DNA from 2 places in the Alteromonas sp. ABV4_150 genome. Region 2 is predicted to be linked to the other one. Evidence: riboswitches for the same ligand, from Rfam matches in the RefSeq annotation. Region 2 holds a riboswitch; the other holds the start of a gene.
What was found. Region 2 has a riboswitch for thiamine pyrophosphate ahead of thiC (phosphomethylpyrimidine synthase ThiC). Riboswitches for the same ligand answer to the same signal wherever they lie in the genome.
Positions count from the first base shown of each region.

Region 1: another riboswitch for thiamine pyrophosphate. It lies ahead of ACYX4M_RS12320 (TonB-dependent receptor); the one in region 2 lies ahead of thiC (phosphomethylpyrimidine synthase ThiC).

Region 1 covers NZ_CM149971.1:2,827,704-2,835,334, forward strand. The annotation lists gene ACYX4M_RS12310 (GNAT family N-acetyltransferase) at 1-1,284, opposite strand, end outside; gene ACYX4M_RS12315 (acyl-CoA thioesterase) at 1,344-1,769, shown strand; TPP riboswitch at 1,899-2,002, shown strand; gene ACYX4M_RS12320 (TonB-dependent receptor) at 2,058-4,148, shown strand; gene ACYX4M_RS12325 (hypothetical protein) at 4,166-4,429, shown strand; gene pnuC (nicotinamide riboside transporter PnuC) at 4,429-5,073, shown strand; gene ACYX4M_RS12335 (phosphotransferase) at 5,039-5,899, shown strand; tRNA gene ACYX4M_RS12340 (tRNA-Trp) at 6,087-6,163, shown strand; gene ACYX4M_RS12345 (alanine acetyltransferase) at 6,457-7,185, shown strand; gene rimI (ribosomal protein S18-alanine N-acetyltransferase) at 7,194-7,631, shown strand, end outside.
Region 2 covers NZ_CM149971.1:1,466,132-1,473,762, reverse strand. The annotation lists gene thiH (2-iminoacetate synthase ThiH) at 1-160, opposite strand, end outside; gene ACYX4M_RS06390 (thiazole synthase) at 157-927, opposite strand; gene thiS (sulfur carrier protein ThiS) at 929-1,138, opposite strand; gene ACYX4M_RS06380 (HesA/MoeB/ThiF family protein) at 1,125-2,012, opposite strand; gene thiE (thiamine phosphate synthase) at 2,005-3,627, opposite strand; gene thiC (phosphomethylpyrimidine synthase ThiC) at 3,624-5,534, opposite strand; TPP riboswitch at 5,851-5,962, opposite strand; gene ACYX4M_RS06365 (heme biosynthesis HemY N-terminal domain-containing protein) at 6,074-7,249, opposite strand; gene ACYX4M_RS06360 (uroporphyrinogen-III C-methyltransferase) at 7,246-7,631, opposite strand, start outside.

The DNA.
Region 1 (7,631 bases), 1.4 Mb from region 2:
GCACGCCGTTATTAGCTCAGAAGTACTGAGTGATGTAAGAAAGGCTATGTTATTTTGTATGCTACTTTTTGAGTTGTCGTTCCAACCAGCATCTGTCACGCAATTATTTTCAAACAAACAGGTTCGATTTAAAAAGGCCTCAATTGGATCGTTTTCGGCCCAACGTAAGGGAGTCGATAGCGTTAGGCGTAAAGTCCCCTTTGGCAAGTTGGGAATGAGTTTATGAATAAACCCTCTTCCTGAGCCTTCGTAGCCTAAAAGTGTTGTGCTTAAAACCCACTGTGGGTTATAGGCAATTATACGTTTGATAACGGGAAGTGGCATGGACGCAGCCTCATCCACTATTACGAGGTCATATTTCTTATCTTCTATGTCAAAAAGCAACTCACTATCGGGCGGAACCCACTTAACTAATCCTTTAGGCGCAGTTTGTTGTTTAGCTCGCTGAGTTTCCAAACTTGCCACTTGCGACATATACATTTTGACGTTCAGGTTGTCTGCTTCTTCAGATTCTGTAAAGCGGGATAAAACATGAGTTACATTTTCACTACGCTCGCTGGTAAGCAGAACATTCTTACCTTCTTTGATAAGGCTATCAATAAATAGGCCTAAGAGGGATGATTTACCCCTACCTCTTGGCGCCGTGATTAGCGCGTTAAGGCAATTAAGCATATATGCTTGATGCAACTGATAGTACGCGTGCTTTTGCTCAATAGAGCGAAATCGGGCATGTGTATGCTCATTGTGAATGGATTCTTGTTTTACAAAGTAACTAGAAATATCGGGAAGAACAGTCTCTATTTCAGTATGAAAGCCCACGTATGGGTTTTCACGCAAGTTCTTAATAAAGCGAGAAAGGTATCGACTACTGTTGAGCGTAAACCCTTCTGATAAGAACGGCACCGATATATTCTCGACCCACTCGTCAGATTTTGGGCAAATAAGTATTAAGCAACCACTACGCTTAACAATACCCGCTACTGCCATAATGTCACCAGGCTTAAAAGAGTCGCGGCAATCCAATATGGCAATGTCACACTCGACGCCAAGCACTTGTTTTCGCATCTTTCCTTTTAAAGCGTTGCCAGTGAGGTTCGAAATACTTAAGGATGACACCTCATCGGTTAAGTTTCGAAGGTTGGATAAAGTAGCTTCACAAAAGCTATTACTGCCTGAAATAACCAACATTCTTCGGTGAAGTAGAGTAGTAACACGTGAGCCATTTTCGCAGTTATTTTTACTGTAGGGGGCAAGAAGCCATTCGCGTAATTGAGTTAGCGCCATGAATCAACTTTTTAGGTATAATCTTCCGCTATATTAGCGATTTATTGTGAGGAATTCGAATGCGCTTTCTTTCTCGGCGTTTAGTTATGCCAAATGATCTTAATTACGCCAATTCTTTGTTCGGTGGCCGCGCGTTAGAATGGATAGACGAAGAGGCTGCCATTTGGGCAATTTGCCAGTTAGAGACCAATTGTTTGGTGACTAAGCATATTGGTGAAATTAGCTTTGAATCACCTGCGATGCAGGGTGACATAGTAGAGTTTGGATTGGAAACCAAGGCGGTAGGCCGCACTTCGATTACTGTAAGCTGTTTGGTGAGAAACAAGGCTACTAAAAAAACTATCTGCTTTGCAGATGACATCGTTTTCGTAAAGGTTGATCCGGATACTCGCCAACCAACAGCACACGGCAAAACGCTAGAAGGGTTAAAAGCACAGACTGACGATGAAGTACGTCGTCTTAATATGAATATTGACGCTGAATAGCCTCGGGCTTTCAATACCTTATATCATATAAAAATTATAACCTTAGCTTGATGTCTTATCTGCTTGACGGCGTGTATCGAACTGGTAGACTCCGTCGCAGACGTTGAGGCTACTATTTGAGTGGCTCAACACTATACCAAGGGGTGTCCGTTTTCGGTCTGAGATCCACATTCGTGGGAACCCTTAAACCTGATCCGGATAATACCGGCGTAGGGATGGTTCACAATATAGCCTTATCACCTGCCGTTAGACCCGGATCTTTTTTCTTAAATAAGAATAAGAGATCCCATGTATAAAACACTTTTCACACTTTCACTGCTTGCTAGTTCCGTTGCGGCCTATGCGCAACAAGTCAATGTAAGTAACACTTCAGATAGCACGCCATCAGATATTGAGCGAGTCGTCGTATCTGGTGATTTTCGTCAAACTACACTCGACCAGTTAAGTGCTAGCGCGACCATTTTAGATCAAGCACGTCTTCGCAGTAGGCAGCCGAGCCATATCGACAGTGTGCTAAACAGTATTCCAAACGTAAACTTTGCAGCTGGTGCGTCTCGCGGCCGCTTCGTGCAAATTCGCGGTATTGGAGAGCGTAGTCAGTTCGCCGAGCCTATCAATCCTTCGGTAAGCTTTATTGTCGATGAATTTGATTTTTCAGGCCTTGCTGCAGCAGGTATCATTTTTGACACGAAACAATTAGAAGTTTATCGCGGACCTCAGGCTACGCTTTACGGTACAGGTGCACTGGCTGGAGCGGTTAAATTATCCAGCAATAACGTGGGTAGCGAAGCGCCAGACTACGTTGAAGCCCGCATTGGTAACAAAGACAGTTACCGCATCGAGGGAGCAACGGGTAACGATATCAATTCCGACTGGGGTTATCGCGTAGCGTTAGTGCATAACCGTAGCGATGGCTTTGTAGAGAATACATTCCTAGATAGAAGCGATACCAATAATATTGACGAAACTGCTTTGCGATTTGCTGTTGAAGGCAGCGTGGATGAACGAACCACGCTCGCACTTTCCTACCGCTGGTACGATATTGACAACGGCTACGATGCCTTCTCACTTGATAACGACAATAAAACACTGTCTGACGAGCCAGGCTTTGACGAACACCAAACCCACGCAGTAAGCGCGCGCTCAACAACGAGTACAGCCGCGGGCGACTTCATACTTATTGCCACTCATGCGTCTCATAATATCGCTTATGGATACGATGAAGATTGGACATTCACGGGCTTTCACCCTTGGGGATACACTTCTTTTGATGCGTACTACCGAGACGTTGAAACGCAAACCGGTGAGGTGCGTTTCGTGTCGTCTGACAGTGCTGCGCTTTTTGACGGTATGACAGATTGGACCTTAGGCATATTCTATAAAAATACAGAAGAAAAGTTACTGCGTCAGTACACATATTTGGATAGTGACTTTGCCAGTGAATATACCCCAACGACTACTGCTATCTATGCTCAGACGGAAAGCCGTTTGAAGGACAACTTAGTGCTTGTAGCCGGAGTGAGAGTAGAAAACTATGACTTCGATTACGCTGATAACAACCAACTTACACGCGCGTTTGACACCACCATGGTTGGTGGGAAAGTAGCGCTTCAGTATACGCAGGGTGATCACTTCTACTACGGCAGCATTTCACGTGGTTTTAAAGGTGCTGGCTTTAATCCCGATAGCCGAGTAAACGATAATCAACGTTTCTTTGAAGAAGAATACAACTGGAACTATGAAGTGGGTGTAAAAGGCCCGTTACTAACGCCTGATCTTATTGCTCGTGCTGCGATTTTCTACATGGACAGGACAGATACGCAGGTAAGTGATTTTGATGTTGTTACCCGTGATGACGGCACGGCCGGTTTTGTTGATATTATCGATAATGCTGACTTAGGCACAAACAAAGGGGCAGAGCTTGAACTAAGCTGGTTTGCGAGCGATGCATGGCAGTTAGATGCAAGTGTTGGTTACCTAAGCGCCACATTTGAAGGGTATACACTAGCAGACGGTACTGAAGTGTCCGAGCAAAGACAGGCTCAATCACCTAAGTGGACGGCAAACCTTTACAGTGAGTACGCACTTACAGACACCATACTATGGCGAGTAGATGTAGACTATAAAAGCGAATACCGTTTTTCTGACGGCCATGATGTAACTGCGCCAAGTACGACTCTGGTTAACTCTGAAATTGTTGTGTTACACGGTGATTGGCAGACCTCATTATGGATCCAAAATGCATTTGACCGCGAGTATTACACTCGAGGTTTTGGTGGTTTCAGCAACGACCCTCGCGATGAATACGCGTTTAACGAACCATATTACCAAATAGGTAACGGTCGCCAGTTTGGTATCACTGTTAAGTACGCGTTTTAAAATAAAAGGAAACAGACATGCAAGTTATGGTTGAACTGTCGTTGTACCCTTTGGTTAACGAATATATTCCGCCTATTCAAGACTTTATTGATAGGTTAAATAGCTATAGCGATATCACGGTGACAACATGCTCTACTAGCACCCAGGTTACGGGGGATTACGCTGTAGTAATGAAAATACTCGGCGACGAAATGCAGAGAACTCACGAAGAAGTGGGGCAGGCTATATTCGTTGCTAAGTTTTTAAATTTCGATGCTATGCAAGCAAGAAAGTCATCTTAATGGCTAACTTCTTTTCAGAGTTTACTTCTCAAATTGCCGCTACTTCATTGTTAGAATGGGTAGCGGTTGTACTTGCCATCGCGTATGTATTATTAGCAGCTAAACAAAATAGCTGGTGTTGGCTGTGCGCCTTTGTAAGTACAGCAATTTACACCTGGCTATTTTGGCAAGTAACCTTGCCATTCCAGTCGGCACTTAACTTCTTTTACATGATAATGGCGGGGTATGGTTATTATCAGTGGTCGAAAGGGGCGGAAGAGGGCGAGGTTAAGCCAGTGCTTCATTGGCCGCTGTGGTTGCACTTGATCATTGTCCCAAGCATGCTATTACTTGCTTGGGGTCTTTCAGAAGTGGCTGGTTCGCAATTTAATAGTGAGTACCTACTATTAGATGCAAGCATTAACTTACTGAGTGTGGTTACCACATTTATGGTGGCACATAAAATTCTGCAAAACTGGGTTTACTGGTTTTTCATTAATCTAGCGTCCGCCTATTTATACCTGCAAGTGGGGTATGCATTGTCTGCCTGCCTGTTCTTAGGCTATGTTGGTTTTGCGGTATTTGGGTATTACCAATGGCTAGTACAATATAAAAAACAAGGTGAACAGGTTGGATATCATCGCCACGCTGCAAAAGGCGCTTAATCTTAGCGAGAGTGCAGAGGTTACGGTACATCCTGCTGGTGCGGTAAACCGTGTTTATCGCGTTCAAGACCCAGCAAATAGCCTATTAAGTTTAAGTGAAGGTAATCCTCAAATTACTGCTCATCAAAAGCTTGAAGATGTCCCCATCGATTTAGCCGTTAAGTGGCTGGGCGATGATGATTTCAGTGGTGTGAAACGCAAACATCAGTTTGCTTTGCAGCAACAGTTGTATGAAGTAGGGATAGCGCCGCAGCCAATTTGGTTAAGCGATGAAGAAACCATCTGGGTAGAACAGTGGGAAAGTCATAATGCAAGCGATGAGCTTTCTTCAACTAGACGTCCTGTACACACGTTGGCTGAAACCCTCGTGCGTATTCATTCGCTGTCTATTACCGCCAAGCCATTAAATCTAATTGCAAGATGGCAGCATTACAGCAATGTTGCAAAGCTTGATACCAATAGTGAGCTTTACTTGAAGGCGCAGGCTCTTGAAAAGAGCGTAATTAAAAGCGAACAAGACGATGAAGACTGCGTGTTGTGCCACAACGACTTATTGATCAATCACCTATTGCTTGATAAAGAGAGCGCAGTCAAGATCATTGATTGGGAGTATGCAGCAATGGGAAATCGTTACTTCGATTTAGCAAGCTGCAGCCTTATCAATAAACTCGACGTGGATGAAAGCGAAGAATTAGTTGCTCACTACGCAAACGTCCTGAATATCGACAAATGCGATGCATTGGATAAATTTAAGCTACATTCCAACATTGTTCATATAACAAACGACCTGTGGTTTGCTGCGCTTAATGCGAATAAAAGTAACTAGACGCAAAGCGTGAAGCGCTATAGGCTTGCCTTTGGGTAAAGCCAGTTTAATAGTTAGCTTGAAAAGGCATATTTGACGTTATTCGATTGAAAAAACAGCGCATTGCGTGTTAATTAAGCATGCAGTGCATGGTAGTGATAAAAAGGCTTTACCTTTTTAATGTCATCCGTATAATGCACAGCGCGCTAGGGGTGTAGTTCGAATTGGTAGAACAGCGGTCTCCAAAACCGATGGTTGGGGGTTCGAGTCCCTCCACCCCTGCCACTTTCTCTTCTTGTGAACGTTTACGTTCAAACCCTAAATCGTTTCTTTGTTAAATTCTTCTTCAATTTTATTGGTTTCTGTTGCTAGTGCTTAATTTTCTGCAGCTGTTTTATTTCCTCTTATACCAAGGGCTAGGCATTATAAATTCGCGAATAACCCTTATGAATTAACGCTTGAGCATTAAACAGCAGGTGCAATCCGAACAAAAGAACGCGATAGTTATTCAACCAAGCCTGCAACTTTAGTAAACTAAACAAATACAATGAACTAACCACGTTAGGTGTTTTTGCGCAATGTCTCTTACTTCATATCAGCAGGCGGTTTTACAGGAAATGGGGATCCCGGTTTGGATCACCAAAGAAGCCTACACTGAGCTAAAGCAGAAAGACCAAGCGAAACAAAACAATACTAATGCAGTACAACGCAACGTCGGCACTGGTAGTAGTTCATCGACACAATTACCCTTCAGCCAAAACGCTCAAACCAATAAGCCACCTTCAACGCCAATATCTCAAGAAGAAAAGCAATCACGTCTTGCTCAGTTGCGGGCAAATGTTGGCAGTAGCGCGAAAGATAAGGCTAAGCCTAAAGACGGCGGGGCAGCAAAACTTTCCACACCTGGCGCGTCGCACAATGAAGGGAAAGTAGGGCAAACCGAAACAGGTGCTTCACAGTCACACAACATTTCGCCGTCTTTCGACAATGCGGTTACCTCGCAAGAGTCTTTAACAAAGTCTATGGGCGCAAAAGGGCCGGTATCGCCTGAAGGTATTCCGTTAAGTGCCGAACAGAAAGCAAAATCACAGCAATGGCTAAAAGATTTGCAGCTAGCCTGTGTTCAGTTGGGTATACCGTCACAGTGGGCTAACACCATAATGATTGGCCGTACGCTATCGGTAACCGAAACGGCCATTATATTGCCAGCCACACCGCTAAAACTCACAACTGTGCAAAAAAGGGAGCTGTGGGCGCAGCTTATCAGCGCAGCACGCGCATTAAATCACTCCGCTAACGGCCAGTAGTCGCGTCGATGAAGTTAACAATCGTACCGCCACAAGGCTTTAACGAGCACATTGAACTTGCGCATGCTATCCATCAAGAGGCACAAGTGTCGCCTTGGAAACTAAGTACCTTCGCGGATTGTTTCACCAAACCCTATTACGGGGTGTTCGCCTTTGATAGTGACAAGATTGTTGGCTATGCCATCATGCTTGAAGTTGTTGATGAAGCTACGCTGATGGATATTGCGGTAGACAGTGGCGCTAGAGGCAAGGGTATAGGTCGCGCTTTAGTTGATTTTGTCATTGAGACATCGGTGAATAATGCACTGCGTGAAATGTGGCTAGAAGTGCGTGAAAGTAACCATACTGCTATTGCGCTTTATGAGAGCTCGGGGTTTGAGCATATAGAAACCCGCAAAAATTATTACACCGTAAAAAGTAATGATGACGGGAAAGACAAAAGTAAT
Region 2 (7,631 bases):
CCAAGTAATGTGAGCCGGCAGGTGAGATCAGCGCCAAAAAGTCATCGAGTGAAAGGGATTCTTTACCTAATGCGCGCTCTACGTCATTCGCAGTTTTACTGTTCATTGACATGGCGAGATGGGCTAAGTCTTGCTGCATTAGTGCTTGAGCTACCTTCATACCGCAGGCTCCAAAAACGCAGTAAGTGGGCTTGATGCCTGTGCAAAATTGCTGGTTGCCCCTAGTCCTGCTTCAAACGCTTTTCGGCCTGTTTCTACAGCGCTTGCAAAGGCCGCTGCCATGGCAACAGGGTTTTGGGCGGTGGCAATAGCCGTATTTACCAGTACCGCATCTACGCCCATTTCCATGGCCGCCATGGCTTCACTGGGCTTGCCAATACCCGCATCTACAATGACCGGAATAGAGGCTTGTTCAACAATAATTTGCAAAAAAGGCTTAGTTTGTAAGCCTTGATTACTGCCTATAGGAGCGCCTAACGGCATAACAGCGGCGCAGCCTACTTCTTCAAGGCGTTTACACAAAACGGGGTCTGCCCCGCAGTAAGGCAGTACGTTAAACCCTTTTTTTACCAAAGCCTCGGCGGCCTGAAGGGTTTCGATTGGGTCGGGTAGCAGGTAGCGCTGGTCGGGGTGAATTTCCAACTTTATCCATGGGCTACCTAGCGCTTCATAAGAAAGTTCTGCGGCAAATATCGCTTCTTGGGTATTTTTAGCTCCCGATGTGTTAGGAAGCAGTGTAACTCCTAACTCTCGAAGGGCCGATAGCGTTTCGTCTTGCGCGCTATTGCTTGCCACGCGCTTCATTGCCAGGGTAACAATGTTACTTTGTGCAGCGGCCACTGCGTCTTTCATAGTGATGGCGTTGCTGAACTTTCCTGTACCGGTTAAAAGACGTGATGAAAAAGTGTGGTTTGCAAGCGTTAGCATATTAGCCTCCTGCAACTAGGGTGAAAATATCAACGGTGTCGTTGTCTTTAAGGTAAGTGGTCGACCATTCTTTTTTACTCACTATGGCGGCATTTCTAGCAATAGCGGTACCGTCGTCATTCAGTTGTTTAAGGGCGACTAACTCGCTAAGTGAGATGGGCGAGATCACGTTCATAGGTTGATTGTTTACGTTTACTTTAATTTGCGTCATTGCAAACCTCGCAGGTAGAAGCGGGGGGTAATGCAAAGCTTTGTAGTGAACCCAGGCCTGCATTCCCAGTTAGGTAGTGACCCCACTTAATGTCGGCTTGGAACCCTTTGGCTAAAAACAGCAAAGCTTGTGTTGCCTGATGGCAAGCAGCCATACCAACAACAGGGCCAAGTACGCCTTTGCTCAAGCAATCTTCACGCACAGAAACCTTATTTACTAGGCACTCGTAACAACCACAGGAGTTCGAGTTTTGCGGCAAATTAAGTGCTTGCCATGTAAGGCCGCTGGCGGCTGCAATAAAAAGTGGAATAGAGGCGCGGTTGGTCGCAGCATTAATCTGCCGCCTTACCCTAATGTTATCGGTGCAATCCAGTACACAGGTGGCAGATGAGATTAAGGTTGGTAAGTTATTACTATCAGCAAACTTGCTTCTATACTGAATGTTTAGAACAGAGTTAACTTTGCGAAGTTCGTTATATAGAGATTTGGCTTTAAGCTCACCTAAGTGCATTTCGTTGTAGCTAACTTGGCGCTGTAAGTTACTGATATCGACAGTGTCTCCATCTATCAAAGTGATATTGCCAACACCTGCGCCAGCAAGATAGCGGGCAGTTAAGCTTCCAAGGCCGCCCAGCCCAATAACAACGGCGTGTGCGTTTGCTAAATTAAGCTGGCCGTCGTGGTCGATACAGTCGAGCAAGAGCTGCCTGCTGTAACGGCGTATGGCTTGATGTTCAATCTGGGCGCTAGCGAAGCCATTGGTGGGAGTAACTGTGCTACTGGCGTTATTGAATGAACCGTTACCGGTATTAAGTGAGCCATTAGCGTTATTGGCTGAGTCAGTCGCGGTACGATGTGCTGCTTGACTATGCAAAACCTGCCTCCTGAACCAATGCTTGGTAGGCTTTAAGCGGATGCTCCGCATGTGTAATGGCACTAACCACGGCAATACCGTCAACGCCAGTTTTAGCCACGTCACCTATAAGCGATAAATTAATACCGCCAATGGCAACTGTGGGTATGCCTTCACACAGCTTCACATATTTTGCCAAGCGCTCTACACCTTGGGGTTTAGAGGGCATGTCTTTTGTATTGGTTGGAAAGATATGACCAAGGGCAATGTAAGACGGGTTTAAAGCGCGAACCCGCTGAATCTCAGCGAACCCATGAGTTGAAATGCCCAGCCTTAGCCCGGCGCTTCGAATAGCGTTTAAATCTGCAGTATCAAGATCTTCTTGGCCTAAATGAACACCGTAAGCCCCCAGCTCTATAGCTAACTCCCAATAGTCGTTAATAAATAACTGACAATTGGTGTGTTCCACTAACTCAATGGCTTCTTTTATCTGTTGGCGAATGCCTTGTTGTGAGCCTTTCTTCATCCTTAGTTGAATGATTTTTACGCCCGTTGGCCAAAGCCTCGCTATCAACTCAACGCTGTCTACCACGGGATAAATGCCTAAGTTAGTGTTGGTGAGTGGACGAAAGTGGGCGCGATTGCCTTGTGTATTATCAAAGGTTTGGTCGCTGTTAGACGAATTCTCTAGGCACAAATCTTTATTGTGAAAAACACCGCTACCTTGGCGAAAGTTTACTTTTGGAAAACTTACAGCGTTGGCGGGGAAACCGTTAGTTCGCGGAAAGTACGTAGGCAAATTAGCCCCATGATTATGCGTCTTAGCGCTGTCCGTATCGGGCTCGCAAAGGGTCTTTCGCCTTACTTCACACACATAGGCATTAGCTAGGGTGAGCGCATCTTCAATGCAATAGTCGTTAACAATAAAAGCTGCAATCGCACTTGCTAACATGCAGCCAGTACCCCGAAGTTTACCGTTATTAATTATCGGTTGACTAAAGTGAAGGGTGTGCGAGGCGCAAACAAAGGTGTCATATACCTGAGCCTGCCATTCGGCGTGGCCGCCTTTGACGTAAACACTCTTTGCCCCTTTTCCTATTAGCCGGTTTATTGCTGACGCTAAGCTGGTATCGTCGTTTACCGGCAAATTAGACAGCCAAGCGAGCTCGTCGATATTTGGGGTAACCAAATCAACCGTGTTCAGCAACTCGTCAACAACGCTTTCGCTTAAGTCGCTTAACATTCCGCCAGATGAAGAAGCCTGCACAGGGTCCCATATTACAAAGGGCCGAGGCGCTACTAATGACTGGAGACGTGCGCAAAGTAAAAGCGCTTGTTCATCGTTTGCGATAGCGCCTATTTTAATGGCGCGTGGTGGCGTATCTTCGTAAAGCACTTGCCACTGCTGGTTTAACGCAGATGCACTCATACTTTCTGTATTAAGCAGATGCTGGTTTGATTGCACAGTAAATTGTGTAGTGAGCACACAGGCATGAACGCTTAAATCGGCAAGCGTGATGGCGTCGCGAGTTATACCCGCGCCACCACTTGAATCAACGCCGCCTATGCACCACACCACAGGCAGCTTAATGCTAGGCGGCTCTAGTACGGGTTTGGTTAGGTGGCTGTTTATCATGGCAGCTCTACCTTGCTATCTGCAGTGTGATAAAGCTCAGCGCCCGATTGATTAAACGCATCAGCCATGTCTTTCATGCCTTTTTCTTTTTCAAACTTTTGTTGCTCTGCTTGTTTAGCGACGTCACGTACTTCCTGAGAAATTTTCATGCTGCAGAATTTTGGGCCGCACATAGAGCAAAAGTGCGCAACTTTACCAGAAGCCTGCGGCAAGGTTTCATCGTGATAAGCACGAGCAGTGTGGGGGTCTAATGCAAGGTTAAACTGATCTTCCCATCTAAACTCGAAGCGCGCTTTCGACATAGCATTGTCGCGTATTTGCGCGCCGGGGTGGCCCTTCGCTAAGTCGGCAGCGTGAGCCGCTATTTTGTACGTGATAAGCCCCTGTTTAACGTCTTCTTTGTTAGGTAAACCCAAATGCTCTTTAGGCGTTACGTAGCACAGCATTGCGCAGCCGTACCAACCAATCATGGCGGCGCCAATACCTGAGGTGAAGTGATCGTAACCAGGTGCAATGTCTGTGGTAAGCGGGCCAAGGGTATAAAACGGCGCTTCGTGACAGTGCTTAAGCTGCTCTTCCATGTTCGCTTTAATCATGTGCATTGGCACATGCCCAGGGCCTTCAATCATTACCTGAACATCGTATTCCCATGCTATTTTGGTCAGCTCACCAAGGGTACGTAACTCAGAGAACTGCGCATCATCGTTAGCGTCAGCCACGCTACCAGGGCGCAAGCCATCACCTAGCGACAGCGCTACATCGTACTTCGCGCATATTTCGCAAATATCGTGGAAGTGTTCGTACAAAAAGCTTTGCTGGTGGTGGCTTAAGCACCACTTCGCCATGATTGAACCGCCGCGAGATACAATGCCAGTAACCCGCTTTGCGGTAAGGTGCACGTATTCAAGCAACACGCCTGCGTGAATGGTGAAGTAGTCTACCCCTTGCTCGGCCTGCTCAATTAGGGTGTCTTTAAACATCTCCCAGGTTAAGTCTTCGGCTACGCCATTCACTTTTTCTAGCGCTTGATAAATAGGTACGGTGCCAAGAGGTACCGGGCTATTTCGCAGCAGCCACTCGCGGGTTTCGTGAATGTTTCTGCCGGTAGACAAGTCCATGATGGTATCGGCCCCCCAGCGCGTTGACCATACCAGCTTTTCTACCTCTTCTTCGATAGATGAAGTCACCGCTGAATTACCAATGTTGGCGTTAATTTTCACCAGGAAGTTGCGGCCGATAATCATTGGCTCTAACTCGGGGTGATTGATGTTGCATGGAATAATGGCGCGGCCTGCTGCCACTTCCTGGCGAACAAATTCAGGCGTGATGGTATCGGGCAAATTCGCGCCAAAGTGCTCTCCTTTGTGCTGCTGCGTTAGCTCCGCATCTTTAATAGCTTGGCGGCCCATGTTTTCACGAATGGCAATATATTCCATTTCAGGGGTAATAATGCCTTGTCTTGCGTAGTGAAGCTGAGTGACGTTCTTGCCCGCTTTCGCTTTTAACGGTTTGCGGCTGCGGATAAAGCGAAAATCTTCAGTAAATATGTCGTTTTCACGCTCTTTTGCAAAGCTTGATGAAACGCCTTCTAGTTCAACGGTATCGCTGCGCTCTTCAATCCACTTCTGGCGAAGCGGGCTTAAACCTTTATGTACATCTATGTTTTCTTGCGGGTCGCCATAAGGGCCAGAGGTGTCGTACACCGGAATGGGTGGGTTTGGCTCTAGAATGGGGTTTTCTTCGGTGCCACCGACTAAACTGTCGTGCTGGTGGATAAGGCGCATGGCCACACGGATATCGTTGCGGCTGCTACACTCGTAATGACGTGTTGAATTTGGGTAAGCTTCGCCCGCTAGTTCATTTATGAATTGCTGAGCTTGTTGGCGCTGTTCGCGTCTGTTCGACATAGCATTTTACCTTGTAATTTTAGGTTCTAAAAATGCTTGTCAGGAGTGAAGGAGAATACAGTGTGTGAGTGTTAAAAGGAGTGAACCTTCTACTGTAGCGAGGTTGAAAGTAAAGAAGCTAAGAATGAGCCCGTTACTTTTTATTGATGTTTGCTCTTGAGGCCTTAAGCAATTTACCTTGAGTTAGAAATGACATCATTGAAATTTGATGCTTTATCTCAAAGTAAACGCTCGGTGCCTGTTATGAAAGTAACAAACAAACCACTAAGTAATCTAACCTTGCTTCACAATGCCAAACTGTTGCTTAACATCGTGCACATTGTATTTTCTTGTTCCCTTCGCAGGTACTAGCCTGATCAGGTTCTACGGATCCCACTTTCGCGGTCTCAGCTTACTGGGTTACCAGTGAAGCACTCCGACAAGTTGTTTAAGTCAATTCGGGTTGTGGTTGAAACAACCCGAATTGAGAATTCCTTTTTACTATATCTTCAACTTTAGTTGGATTACAAGTGTTACTAGAAAGCTAAACGAATATTCATTTAGCTAGCTAGTTGCTGTCCTTCTTTGTAAAGCTGAAGTGCGGTAGCTGTGTCATGCTTGCGTTCACTAATGGCAGATAGCAGCAATAAATCTTCTTTGCGCGACTGCATTTTAGTGGCTTTAAGCAATGCTTTTTCCGCCAACACATCGTCGCCAGAGTTGAACGCCACTTGACCTAGCGTGGAATAAAGCTCAACGTTTTCTTCGTCTTGCTTTATCCAGCTTTCAAGTAGACGTAATGATGGTGATGCGTCAGGAATATTAAGCTGCGTGAACAGCGGGAATAGAGCGCTGTTCGGGCCCCGTTTTTGCCATTCAACTAACAAATTTTGAGCGTCGGCATGCATACCTTGGTCAAGCAATTGCTGAATATAAGCGGCGCGATAAGCGTCGTCGTGACGTAATTTTCGAGGCAGGGTGTCCCAGTATGATTTAAGCTCAACAGCACCTTGTTTACTGGCAATTTCTGCAAACTTACCTTTAGCAATACGTTGGCTCCACGCGGTGTAGTCATCTTTAGGCAAAGCTTTACGCCAGCCTGATAAATTCTCTTGAAGCACCTGCCACTTACCTAGCTTGGCAAGAATTTGCGCTTTTAGCTTCACAACCTGCTTGTTGTCACGATCTTGCTCGTCTAGTTCATTAAGCTTTTCGAGTGCTGCATCAAACTTTTCTTCAGCTACATCAATGCGAGCATGCATTACCGTTGCCGCTACTTTCGCTTTCGGAAAGTCCGTGGCCTGAACCAGAAAATAACGGGCTTTAGCTAGGTCGTCGTTGGCAAAAGCAATTTGCGCCGAGGCCAAATAGTTTACGCCTTCAAAATCACCATTGGTGGTTTTGCCTAATGCTTTTTGTGCCGAATCAAAATCACCTGCGGCCATGGCGTGCAAGCCATCGTAAAATGCGCGCTTGCGTTTACGTTCACCTAAGGTGCCGAACCATTTATGCGAGCCTGTAATTAAGCTTAACGCCCACAGAACAAAACGGGATAACACATACCAAGCAATAACGGCACCAATAACCAAAATACAAAAACTGATCACGGTCATTTCAATAGCTGTGCTACCTAGGGAAATAAGTACGTAACCTTTGTCGCCAAGTATCATTGGACCAACAATAAGCGCAACAACGAATGCGGCTAATACCGCAAGGGCAATAGCTAACCATTTCATAGTGCACTTGCTCCTTGTCCAAACGCCTGCTTAACACGGCTATCCAGTAAACGCTCTAGCGGTTTTTGTGACGCTAGCTCTGTAGGAATCGGGCGCGAAACATCGGTAGCAATCAGGTTTTGAAGTGCATCAACAAAACCGGTTACTTGGCTTTTTTCAGTATCGTATTTTTCAATAAGCAGCGTTTGTGCGTACTGAAGCGATTGGCTGTAAAGACCCGCATCGCCTTGAAGCGCGGCGGTTTGTGCATGCATAAGCTGAAGACGAAGCTGCTCTTTTGCCAAGAACTGCGCTTCCAATGAAAGTACCGGCTCAACCGGGCCTTCAATGGTCTTAACGGTAAGAAAATCATTTACTAACGAACGCCACACCTTCGCAAGGT